3 regions of the Desulfosporosinus sp. Sb-LF genome follow, and region 1 is predicted to be linked to each of the others. Evidence: riboswitches for the same ligand, from Rfam matches in the RefSeq annotation. Region 1 holds a riboswitch; each other region holds the start of a gene.
The links. A riboswitch is a leader RNA that binds a small molecule or an ion and turns the genes downstream of it on or off. The one in region 1 is predicted to bind cyclic di-AMP.
Positions count from the first base shown of each region.

Region 2: it holds a riboswitch for cyclic di-AMP, as region 1 does, so the genes downstream of both, E4K68_RS13805 (citrate/2-methylcitrate synthase) here and E4K68_RS12015 (C40 family peptidase) in region 1, are expected to answer to the same signal.
Region 3: it holds a riboswitch for cyclic di-AMP, as region 1 does, so the genes downstream of both, eam (glutamate 2,3-aminomutase) here and E4K68_RS12015 (C40 family peptidase) in region 1, are expected to answer to the same signal.

Region 1 covers NZ_SPQR01000007.1:86,074-90,311, forward strand. Annotated here, with positions in the region: gene E4K68_RS12010 (PFL family protein) at 1-481, shown strand, start outside; gene E4K68_RS20380 (hypothetical protein) at 652-792, shown strand; cyclic di-AMP (ydaO/yuaA leader) riboswitch at 1,606-1,746, shown strand; gene E4K68_RS12015 (C40 family peptidase) at 1,750-2,484, shown strand; gene uvrC (excinuclease ABC subunit UvrC) at 2,745-4,238, opposite strand, start outside.
Region 2 covers NZ_SPQR01000008.1:197,264-201,501, forward strand. Annotated here, with positions in the region: gene E4K68_RS13790 (hypothetical protein) at 1-182, shown strand, start outside; gene E4K68_RS13795 (flavodoxin family protein) at 213-791, opposite strand; gene E4K68_RS13800 (helix-turn-helix domain-containing protein) at 977-1,312, shown strand; cyclic di-AMP (ydaO/yuaA leader) riboswitch at 1,590-1,732, shown strand; gene E4K68_RS13805 (citrate/2-methylcitrate synthase) at 1,833-3,203, shown strand; gene E4K68_RS13810 (HD domain-containing phosphohydrolase) at 3,464-4,238, opposite strand, start outside.
Region 3 covers NZ_SPQR01000005.1:59,027-63,264, forward strand. Annotated here, with positions in the region: gene E4K68_RS08485 (NAD(P)H-hydrate dehydratase) at 1-1,046, opposite strand, end outside; gene acpS (holo-ACP synthase) at 1,096-1,452, opposite strand; gene E4K68_RS08495 (TrkA C-terminal domain-containing protein) at 1,468-2,070, opposite strand; cyclic di-AMP (ydaO/yuaA leader) riboswitch at 2,184-2,311, shown strand; gene eam (glutamate 2,3-aminomutase) at 2,420-3,670, shown strand; gene E4K68_RS08505 (hypothetical protein) at 3,703-3,897, shown strand; gene E4K68_RS08510 (TIGR01212 family radical SAM protein) at 3,949-4,238, opposite strand, start outside.

The DNA.
Region 1 (4,238 bases):
GGGTCTAGAACGATGTGGAACACATGGAACAACAGCCGCCTTGGCATTGCTTAATGATGCGGTTAAAAAGGGTGGTGCAATGGCTTCTTCCCATGTTGGGGGGTTAAGCGGAGCGTTTATTCCTGTCTCTGAGGATGCGGGAATGGTTAAGGCTGTGGAAGTAGGTGCTTTGACCTTAGATAAGTTGGAAGCAATGACCTGTGTCTGTTCCGTCGGGCTCGATATGATTGCATTACCGGGAGATGTTAGTGCAGAAACGATTTCTGCAATTATCGCAGATGAAGCAGCTATCGGGATGATTAATAAAAAGACAACAGCGGTACGGGTTATTCCGGCAATCGGGAAGAAGGCGGGCGAACGGGTGGAATTTGGCGGGTTGTTAGGTGGAGCACCGATCATGGCCATACATCCTTTTTCTTCAAGTATGTTTGTGAAACGTGGAGGCCGTATTCCAGCTCCTCTCATAAGCTTATCAAACTAAGTTTTTGTTTAGGAAAATCCCTAAAATGAATCTCTATCGAATGTATAAATGTCTATTCTCGTTAATTTAAGCGTATAGAAGCCTAAAGGAGTTTTTACAAATCAACGGAAATCAGGTAAAATGATGGTTGACGTTTGATTTCTTTGGGCTATGGAACGTTATTCTAGTGCATGAGTTGGCAATCGAAGGCGGGCCTAATAATCCGCCGAGGGCATACCGATGAAGTTCCTGGTGGTGGCTTTCGACGCCCAGTCGAGGGTTGCTGCTGGGAGTTAAGGTTGAGGGGGATCTGCAATGGCATGCGGGCGTGACCCTTTTCCGTGGAGGCCTAAGTGCGTGGCTTCTAAAGGGGCTACGGCTTAGGGTAGAACCTGCATTAGGAAGGAACTTAGTGCAGTGTAGCCTGCCTTGAGGTGGGAAAGTTGGGAAGGTTTAAAGGATCTTGATTGTGTTGGCCGATGCATTCCAGATTGCCGGAAATGCTTTTCTGCAAAAGAGGCTAGATTGTCGAGGAGTGTGAAGGAAACTTCTAGAGCGTGTACCAACGAGGATTGAAGTGCGGACTCAGTGGTGATCAAGTTCTGAGTGATGGTGACACCTCAGGCTGAGACTAAGGAGAAATCGCCTTGCGGGAAACCGAAGGAACTCAGTGGGAAAACCTACTTGACCTAAGCCTCAATATTGACTCGTTGGCCTCCTAACGCCCCATAAAAAACAACACTTCTTTTAATAAGAGGTGTTGTTTTTTATGGGACGGGTTAGTATTAATTGGCATTTCTCGTTGAATTTGTTGAGAAGGGAGGCCTAAGGAGTTACTAAGTGTTGAAAGATATATTAACATGAGGATACCTTTCGGAAGGAATTTTCCCAGGGTAACTGTTTTAGGAGAGTGTGAGTAAAATAATTGATCTAAGGGCAATGTATTATATGGTGGGATGATAGCGTTTGGAAGTTTTAGAGCTCCAAAAATTTGTTGATGGGTTTTTAATAGAAGGGCGTGATAATTACCGAAAACAATAAGGATAAGAGGGTTACATATCTAATAATAAGATTCTTTACAAAAAGATCTAATTTCTTTTGATATTTTGCAGGATTTTCTGAGTTTCTACCGAATATATATAAGACCATTAAAAAAGCTGAATCCAAGCTTAATGTACTTGGAATGGGGGATTATTTTGGGGTGAATCACGTGCCGTAACGTGTAGGGCTTTCACCTTCTGCCCGAATCCGTCAACTAACCTCGTAAGCTTATGAAAGGTGGAAATTTTTTGCTTATCTCCTCATCTGTACGGATGTGGCTGGGAAGCTCAACTTTGGCAGGCTTGCTTTTAGTAAGTAGCCTACCTGCGTTGGCCTTAACACAACCCGCGACTATCCTTACACCCATGAAACCGACGCTCTTAGCGTCAACTGTCGAACCAACCGGAACCTATGCTAAAGCTGTGCGAAAGCAATTGCAATGGACTGGGAGTCCTGTGATGACCAATGTCAGGACCGTTACCGCGGGAATGTCGGTATCAGTCAAACCAGTTGAAGTCGCGGCTCAACCCACAAAAACTGTGCAAACTACAAAAACCACTAAAAACGACTCACGACCCGTTCAAGTAGCAGCAGTCGCTAAGAAACAAGTTTCTCGATCCGACGGAACAGGGCTTGTGAATAATGCTCTGAGCTTACAGGGCGTGCCTTACGTCTTTGGAGGAACTAGCCGAAGTGGCTTTGACTGTTCGGGATATACTCAATATGTTTTTAATGGTTCTGGCACTTCCTTGCCGAGGACGGCAGGAGAACAATTCAACGTGGGTTCTTCAGTAAATCGTAATGAACTCCAAGCAGGGGATCTTGTATTCTTTACGACTTATGCTCCAGGAGCTTCCCATGTCGGTATTTATATCGGTGGAGGACGTTTTGTTCATGCGTCTAATAGTGGCGTGCGCACTACGAGCCTTGGGGACAGCTATTATGCCGGCCGGTATCTTGGTGCTCGACGGGTTGCTCAGTAATCACCCAATCAAAAGTACAACAGTAACTTGCAGTTACTGTTGTACTTTTTTGCTATGAACCTCTAACATCGGAGATGTGGAAGCCATGGAATTGGTGTAAATTTTGTACATTCCCCACCTGGCCTGGCTAAGGTAAATGAAGCATTTTGAATGTAGGAATCCGAAACTTTGCAACTGTGAGTTCGTTTAAAGTAACATTTCCGACACAACTCAACTCGGTAGTTTAAGATCATGGAATAATCTCCTTTTTAGACTAGTGCTTATAAGGGTGTATCCTGAAAATATTGATAGATTATTGTTGCGGCATTTTTTGGGAGCCCGGCCGCTTGGATCTCCTCGATGCTTGCGCGCTGAATGTCTTCAAGAGATGAAAAGTGACGCAGCAGGCATTGTTTGCGTTTTGGCCCGATACCGGCAATGTTGTCCAGAGCAGAAAGTGTCATATTTTTTGCGCGTTGTTGACGGTGAAACGTGATAGCGAAACGATGGACCTCATCTTGGATCCTTCCAAGTAAATGAAATGTGGAGTGGTTTTTGGGTAATAGGACGGGGTTGCCAGTTTGATCTAGAAGCCCGTGGGTTTGATGACGATCATTTTTAACTATCCCTGCGACAGGAATAGCCAAGTTAAGTTCATTTAGAACCTTTAAAGCCGCATTAATTTGTCCTTTACCCCCATCAACTAAGATTAAGTTTGGCAAAAGGCCATTTTCTGAAATCAATCGTGTATACCTGCGTAGAACGACCTGCCCCATGGCAGCTGTATCATCGGACGTCTCCATGGGTTGGATTTTATATTTTCGGTATCCTCTGCGCTGGGGTTTACCCTCGATGAATTGAACCATGCCAGCAACAGTGTTTGTTCCAGCCGTATTTGAGATGTCAAAAGCTTCAATTCGGTTGGGAGACGGGATATTCAATAGTTCGCCAAGTGTGGCCAACGCCAGTTGTGTTTCAGATTGTTGGTTCATTTCTAGTGTGATTTGCTCATGAAGAGTGGTCTGTGCATTGGACATCGCCATCTGAATTAGTTCCCGTTTTTTTCCTTTTTGAGGAACAGTTATGGGAAATAGGTTTGATAAAACCAGAGAGTCGATCGAAGGGAGTAAGATTTCCTGAGGCCATACCGCACGCTCAATGTAGAACTGAGCGACAAAAGAGGTGAACGCTTCTTCGGGGTCTTCATAATAGGGAAAGATAAAACTATCTCGTGCCAACAATTTACCTTGACGTAAGTAAAAAACCTGAATGCACATTTGATCGGTGGTAAGTGCGTACCCAAGAACATCCCGATCAATAAAATCATTGAGAGTAATGTTTTGTTTTTCTCCCAGTTGTTTTAGATCTTCAATAAGGTCCCGATATTCTTTTGCACGTTCAAAATGTAGAGCCTCAGAGGACTCTTGCATTTTACCCTCTAAAAGCGCAAGAATTCCGCTTTGATCCCCCTTCAGAAAGGATGAAACCTCTTTGCGCATTCCCACGTAAACATCAAGGGAGACGTCATCGACGCAAGGGGCAAGGCATTGGTCTAAATGGTAATAAAGACAAGCCCGTGAGGGGATTTGGCGACATTTTCGAAAAGGAAAAAGCCGATTGAGTAGACGAGCAGCTTCTTTGGCGGCAGTTGCATTCGGATAAGGTCCGAAGTATTTGCCGTTTCCTTTTTTTATTTTCCGTGTGACGAGAATTCGTGGGTGTTTTTCCTCTGTAATCACTAAATAGGGGTAGGTTTTATCATCTCTTAAGAGGAT
Region 2 (4,238 bases), on a different contig from region 1:
CAAATGTATTTGGGATGGTGATTTTAATTGTCAAAAAGGATTCTCCTCATGATAGAAATTATCTGGAACTTGTCAGAAAATACTTTGAGGTGAAACTTTTTAAGCTGATGAAAATGAAAAAGGGCGCACTTGATATGCGCTCTTTTTTAGATACTAATTGCTTAAGTAATTGTATGGATTAATCATTATTCATAGGAATCTTGGAAATTGGATTAACCGTTAACCTGTTTTAATAGCTTTGCCATGTTTTTCCCAAGGACCTTGAAGGTTTCGATCCCTTCAGCATCATTTTGGATATCACCTGGATCACGGGATAACGTCATATTCCAATAGCTCGAACTGCAAATGACCATCTCGGCGATTCCAAAGAAAAAGTTGATGGCGGAGTAGGCAAAGGTTGATCCCGCTCTTCGGGCAGAAACGACCGAAGCCCCCACTTTTCCCCTCAATAAAGCACCACCGTTGGATTTCGCTACATAACCACTACGATCGATAAGGGCCTTTACTTCGGTGCTTACATTACTGAAGTAGGTGGGTGAACCAATTATGATTCCATCAGCCTCTTCCATTTTCTGAATAAAGGTATTCATCTCATCGTCCTTGCGCGCACACCGATTATCTTTAGTTTTTCCGCATTTGCCGCAGGCCAGGCAGCCAAAGACTTTACGCCCGCCCAATTGAACGATTTCAGTTTCGATGCCTTCGTTTTCTAATTCCGCCAAGACAATTTTGAGACTTTGTGTAGTATTGCCATTAACCCGCGGACTTCCATTAAATGCTACAACCTTCATACCAGTCACTCCTTAAAACGTTTTGCATAGTTGATTGCTTGATATAATAATAATCGATATAATATTACTTAACAAGTACGTACATTGTCGTACTATAGTATCTAATTGTATACCATAAATTTAAAAGGCTTATAAGCATTATGTGAGAATTATTTATCCGGTAATGTCTAAAGGAGTGAAGCGAAATGATCAAGTTCAAAAATAACGAATATCAATGTTCCATGGAATTGACTTTGGCCCTTATCGGTGGAAAGTGGAAAGCACTTATACTCTGGCATTTAGGTGATAAAACGTTAAGATATAGTGAACTGAGGAAACTGTTACCAAATGTCACGCCGAAAATGTTGACTCAACAGCTTAGAGAGTTGGAAGACAGTGGCTTGGTCAAAAGATTCATTTATACACAAATACCACCCAAAGTTGAGTATTCTCTGACTCAAGCAGGTAAGAGCCTACTACCCATTTTAGATACCATGTGTAAATGGGGACAGAATTACGCTGATGAATACGAACAACATTAATAAAACCGGAAAAATCAAGAACGCCATGCAAGAACGTCAACAAAGAATTGACCTCTCCTCAAAAAACAGATTAAACCCATTTACTGCTGACTTACTGCTGGTAGGGTTTACTTCGACCCATTCCAAAAACTAGGGACTATATTTTATTGAGTATAATACTTGTTCAAAAGAAGTATGTGGGAAGGGCAAAAAACTTGACTATTTCATATATAGAGTGATAGACTTAATGAAATTTATCTCGACCTTAGGTTGTACTATTCACGATTCAACTTAATATCGCTCACTATCGCTTAATTCTATTTAGAAGCGGGGGAACCATTTCTGGGGTGAATCCTTCACAGGTAAATGTTTTGTGAAGGTAGGGTTACTTTTCGACCCGAATCCGTCAGCTAACTTCGTAAGCGTTGAAAGAGAGGAATTGAGCACTGTGCTTTGCTTTGCTATTCCTTGCTTTTTTCGTTAGCTGTAACCCTAGATAGTTTGTCTAGGGTTTTTATTTTTAAAAGGGGTGATTCTTATGATGGGAAATTACGAAATGGAACTGTCTGAAGGAAAAATGCTTAACGAATTAAGTAAGCTGGCTCACAAAAGCAGCCTAATTAAACCTGAGTTGTATAGTAAATACGCAGTTAAACGCGGACTCCGAGATCTAGACGGGAGAGGGGTACTCGTTGGTTTGACAGAGATAGGAGAGGTCCATTCCTATATTCTCGATGAAGGAGAGATCATTCCTGTTCCGGGCCGCTTAATTTATCGCGGCTACGATATCGCGGACCTTGTGGAAGGCTTTACAGATGAAGATCGCTATGGGTTTGAAGAGGCTGCTTATTTGCTGCTCTTTGGACGTCTACCGGATCATAACGCACAAAAGGATTTTCAACAACTACTTACCCTTAATCAAATGCTGCCAGAAGATTTCGCTCGTGATATGATTTTAAAAGCTCCCAGCAAAGATATCATGAATACGCTGGCGAGAAGTGTTCTGGCATTATACTCCTTTGATGACAATCCTGATGATACGTCTATGGAGAACGTTTTAAAACAATGTATTCGGCTTATTGCCTGTTTTCCATCTTTAGCAGTCTATGGTTACCAAGCATTCTCCCATTACCATGGAAATCAAAGCCTGTATATTCACAGTCCACGAGCGGATTTGAGTATTGCTGAGAACATTCTCTCTATGCTGCGACCAGATAGTAAATATACAAAGCTAGAGGCAACGCTGCTTGATCTGGCCTTAGTGCTTCATGCCGAACATGGTGGAGGCAACAATTCAGCCTTTGTGACCCACGTCGTCACTTCTACTGGAACAGATACCTACTCTGCTATGGCGGCGGCTATTGGTGCGCTCAAGGGGCCGCGGCATGGAGGGGCTAACATTAAGGTTGTCCAGATGTTTGAGGATATCAAAGACAAATTGAAGAATTGGGATGATGATGAAGAAATTGAGACCTACCTTACGCAGATCCTTACCAGAGATGCCTTTGATCGGTCAGGTTTAATTTATGGGATTGGCCACGCCGTTTACTCCATCTCGGATCCGAGGGCGGTTATTCTTAAAGATTATGTTGCCCAACTTGCCCGAGAAAAGGGGCTGGAAGCTGAATTTGAGCTTTACGCAGCGGTTGAGAGACTAGCACCTCAAGTTATAGCGAAGTCTAATAAAATGTATAAGGGTGTTAGTGCCAATGTCGATTTCTATTCTGGTTTTGTTTACAGAATGCTGAATATCCCAGATGAAATGTTCACGCCGATTTTTGCCATTGCCAGAATCGCAGGCTGGAGTGCGCATCGCATTGAAGAAATAGTCAATGCAGGGAAAATCATAAGGCCGGCCTACAAAAGTGTAGCACCCAGACGAAATTATATTAGGATGATCGAAAGGACGTAATCGAATAGAGATGAAGTCATCGTGGCAATGGTTAAAGACGCTATTCTGAGATCCTTAAAACTCGCTACTAGTGTCCCTCGAAATTATCATAGCGTTATGAACTAAAAAACAATAATCCCGCCCGTCATGGACGGGATTATTGTTTTTTAGATAATTCTAAGAAACACCTGAAATTGTCATATCATATATTCGAAAAGATTATATTTAGATTAACCAATAATTTGTATTAGATTATTGGTATGGGAGAATCATGAGAAGTGTTAATTTTCCCTCTTCAGTATGGAAGATGAATTGACAACTTTGTCAATGAATACTTTCACCAACTCTGGGTCGAACTGAATCCCGGCATTTTTCTGAAGTTCTCTTATAGCCACTTCATCAGGTAAAGCACCCCGATAACTTCTTACGCTCGTCATGGCATCATAGGCGTCCGCAATGGCTATAATCCTGGGTTGAAGGGGTAGTTCCTCACCCTTTAAACCCTTCGGGTAGCCTAACCCATCCCATCGTTCATGATGAGCCAACACGTATTCCGCCATTTCTGCCATACCGTTGACCGTGCTCAGAATACGATAACCGATTTCTGGATGGCGTTTAATTTCTTCCCATTCATCATTTGTCAGTTTTCCCGGCTTATTAAGTATTTTTTCGTCAATCGCAATTTTACCTATATCATGAAGCAAGCCAACGCTTTTTAGTTCCTGAACTTCTCCTTCTGGTAGACCAAGAGCCTCTCCCATACTTCGACAGAGTGTGGAAACTCTGTGTGAGTGCTGTTCTTCCCGTTTGTTCTTTTCGTGAAGGGTTCTAATAATCGTATTTATAGTTTTTCCACGCATACTTGGGCCTTCAAAGAGTTTTCTCTTGTACATATAATCTTCGGCTTTTTTAAATAGTTCAAGAATATCCTCTTTCTCGTAACGTTTTATTTCATAGCCAAAAGAAATTGATATTTCGATTGAACCCACTCTTTCCTGTAGAGCTAACGAATTGATTCGTTTAAGAATTTGCTCTGTTTCAGCAGCATCCGTGTTG
Region 3 (4,238 bases), on a different contig from region 1:
GTTATAAATTGCGGATTCTGAGCTAAGCCCGGCCCTACTGCCAAGGCTTGGGCCTTCTCGGATTGCTTTAAGATCGCTGACCAAGCTTTTTCGTTCAGGGTATCTTCTCCAGGTGCGGACCAAACGGTTGCTTCCGTGATGTTTGCATCAACTTCTTTGGCAATTCCCTCCGGAGTGATGATCTGCAACAGTCCAATGCCGCTTCGCAAAGCTCCCCGCCCAGCTAGAACAGCAGCTCCACTCATTCCTTTAGACCCTGCCACAAGAATTCCTTTACCATGGGTTCCTTTGTGACCTTTAAATTGGCGAATGGGCAGCATAGCGCGCACATCGCCATCCGTTAACACAAACGTAGAAATTTCTTCATCTTTAAAGTAGGGTTCGGGAATAGAAATTGAATCCACCACAACCCGTCCGCTGTATTCTGGCCCTTCGCCCAGAAAAAGACCCCATTTAGGAAGTCCAAAGGTAACGGTGGTGTGGGCGCGGATCGCAGTACGGTAGACATTTCCCGTGTTGGCCTCCACCCCACTGGGAACGTCGATAGAGATCACACACCCCGATGCACGATTTACTTCATCGACATATTCTTCGATCAAACTCGGCAAAGCCCCACGCATCCCAATCCCATACAGGGCATCCACCACGACATCCGCTTGAGTTAATGCCAAACGCGTCAAACGCCGTTGTTTCTCCCCTTCTATTACAAAGCATCTCCCAGTTGTTCCTTGAAAAAGGCGCAAGTTTAAGGCTGCATCTCCTTTAAATTCCTTCAGGCCAGCGAATAGCAAAGCCGTGACATCCATGCCTTGGAGAACCAAATGCCGTGCCACAGCCAAGCCGTCTCCTCCATTATTGCCCTTGCCAACTAAAATCACTGCCTTTCGGCCGTTCATCCCTCCCCCACTCGACTCGGAGAGACAATGACGAATTTCTTCGACAACAGCCCAGGCTGCATTCTCCATAAGCAGTAAACTCGGAATGCCATAATTTGAAATTGCTCTTTCTTCGATCTGCCTCATCTGTTCGGCGCTAACCACACGCACTTTCCCCACCCCGGTTCTTATTCTTATCTTGCGTCCAATTTTTTGTTTCTTAGTCTAAGACCGCAAAGGCCATCGCCTGCGTGCGATTATGGGACAAACTGACTCGAACCGTGGAACCGCCTCTGGCCCTAACCAAATTCATGGCTCTGGAACTAAGATAAACTAGAGGCTCTCCACTAACATCACTCAATATTTCTATATCATGCCAGGATAATCCGCAGAGCCCTGTCCCCAATGTTTTAAGAACAGCCTCTTTTCCAGCGAAACGAGCCGCATAACTCTGAATGCCTTTACTTCTAAGGTTCTCTCTCTCTCTAGGTGTGAAAAGACGTTCATTCAACTTTGGTTGACGTTTAAACGCTATATCGATTCGTTCTATTTCAATAATATCAATGCCAGGATACATTTTGCATACTCCAAATCATGTAATTAACTGCGTCAACTGAACTTGGCCCTCTGCTGAGCCTGCAACTAGTAAGACATCTTCTGCTTGAAGAACAAAACCAGCCTCCGGAGAAAAATGTTCAAAACCGTCTCGAACTACTGCAATAATCGTTGTCCCCGTACGCTCTCGAATCCTTAATTCCTGCAAGGTCTTCCCAATCGCCGATGAGGCCTTTTCTAGTTTGATTTCTCCGACATCTAGCCAACGGGACATAATGCGTTCAGCATATCCACGCATTTTGTTTAGATGGTGTTCAATCTTTAGATCATTCTCACGCCTTTGGTCCATTAAACTTTTTAAGTCTTCTAGAAAGACTTGGATTTCTCCTTTTTGGTTGAAGGATTTAGTAAATTTTTCTGCCAAAGACTTTGATGTTACGGTAATCCCTACCCCTTGACTAACCATAACCACACCGACATTTTGCAGAATTGCAATCGCCCGACGTATAGTTTCTGGTGAGACATTATACCGCCCTGCTAACGTAGAACGACCATGAATTTTTTCTCCTTCATGATATTCTCCCATCGTGATAGCGTGCGCTATATCAATAGCTATTTCCTGATAGCGTGCTTGGTCCAATCAGTTCAACCCCTTACCCCATTTGTTCTATTATAACATAGCCAAATGCTGGTGGCATCATGCTATTGACAAGTAACAACTTTAATGTTACTATTAAGTTGTTAGTAAAAATAAATAATAGATTGCTTAATTTCCTAAAGGAAAACGGGGGAACCACATCTTGGGGTGAATCGCCAAATGGCGTAGAGCAGTTTCAGCTCGAACCCGACAGCTAACCTCGTAAGCGTTGAAACACGTTAACGTAATATCGTGATATTCTGCGTTTATTTCTTTTGGGAACCGCCATAGTAGAGCGGTTCTCTTTTTGTTTCAATCGTGAACCCTCGAATATAATAAAGGAGGAATCTGGATGGCTGTTCAACTTCTCAATAAACCCGATACATTTCGTCAATTCGCACTGCAGCGGGGCGCAGTTCTTAAACAAAAAATAACGCCTTATCTTGAAAAATGCAAAACCATCCCAACGGGGTTCTCGAACACAGAAGCTTACCAATTCAACCGAGCAAACATTCTAAAGCACTTCAATGCAACGCTCGAAGACTGGAATAATTGGCACTGGCAAATGCACAACAGGATCACCGATCCTCACGTCTTGAGTGCTATACTTCCCGCCTTAACCACGGAACAATGCCAAGAAATCGAGCGTGTAGGAAAAACCTTCCGTTGGGCTGTATCCCCGTACTATCTGAGTTTGATGGATGTTACAGATCCCCTTGACCCTATTCGTCTTCAGGGACTACCTACACAGGATGAACTTTTCGATGATTTTGGCGAAGAAGATCCCATGGGGGAAGCCATTACATCCCCTGCTCCCTGCATTACCCGTCGTTATCCTGATCGCTTAATTATCAACGTCACGAATATGTGCGCAATGTACTGCCGACATTGTCAGCGCCGACGAAATATTGGTGAAACGGACACCCACGAAGAACGGGCCCGACTTACAGCAGCGCTCGATTATATTCGGTCAAACCCCGAGATTCGGGACGTCTTAGTGACAGGCGGAGACGCCTTACTTCTCAGTGATCTAACCTTAGATTGGCTTCTTGGGGAACTCCATTCCATTCCTCATGTAGAAATCAAACGCCTCGGGACACGAGCTCCCGTGACCATGCCGATGCGCATTACGAATGAATTATGTTCTATCTTGGCCAAATATCCACCTTTATATATCAACACACAGTTCAACCACCCCAAAGAAGTGACCGAAGATGCCAAAAAGGCGGCTGACAAACTCGTTGCAGCCGGAGTGGTCTTAGGAAATCAGACGGTATTGCTCAAAGGCGTTAATAATCAGCCGGAAATCATGAAAAAACTCAATCAAGAACTACTCAAAATTAGAGTCCGCCCCTATTATATCTTTCATGCCAAAAACGTCAAAGGAACACGTCATTTTGTGCCTCGGATCCAAGACGGACTTGATGTTATGGAACATTTACGGGGATATACTTCAGGGCTTGCGATACCAACCTATATTGTGAATGCTCCCAAAGGCGGCGGCAAAACTCCCATCTTACCGCAATATCTTATGTCCCTCCATGAAAACAAAGCGGTTTTGCGTACTTGGGAAGGAAAACTCATCCGGTATGAAACTCCATAATAGGAGATTAACCTTTGAAAGGGGTGTGTAAAATGATGGAACGTCTCAATAACGACCAAATAGCCCAGCGGATTCTGGATGCAAACTCAGATCTGAAACGTTACTTGAACTTAGCACCTAGCCTTAATAAACCTGCTCCATCCCAACCAAAAACCACCGTAGGATATTTCCAACGTCCGATTTCCACGACCCCATTTCATAGACCTTTGCTAAGACCTTTAGAATAGGTCTTGTGAATATCACTTAGTCCTCTCCATTTACTAGCGGTCCTCGGACCGCTAGTTTTTTGCGTTTTTCCCTTGCCATGTATCTCTTCGTGCTAATTCCGCGTCAATAGCATTGAGGACCTCCCATTTTTTGCGGCTCCAAAGAGGTCCGATGAGATCGTCCGGTGGTCCATCTCCTGTCAAACGATGAATCACCATCTCTTGTGGTAAGATCTCCAAAATATCGACGATGAGCGAGACATAGCCTTCTTTCGTCAGAAAATCAAACGGTTCACACTGATAAATTTCCTCCAACGGCGTTCCCCTCAATACATGTAACAAATGAAGTTTGATCCCTTGTA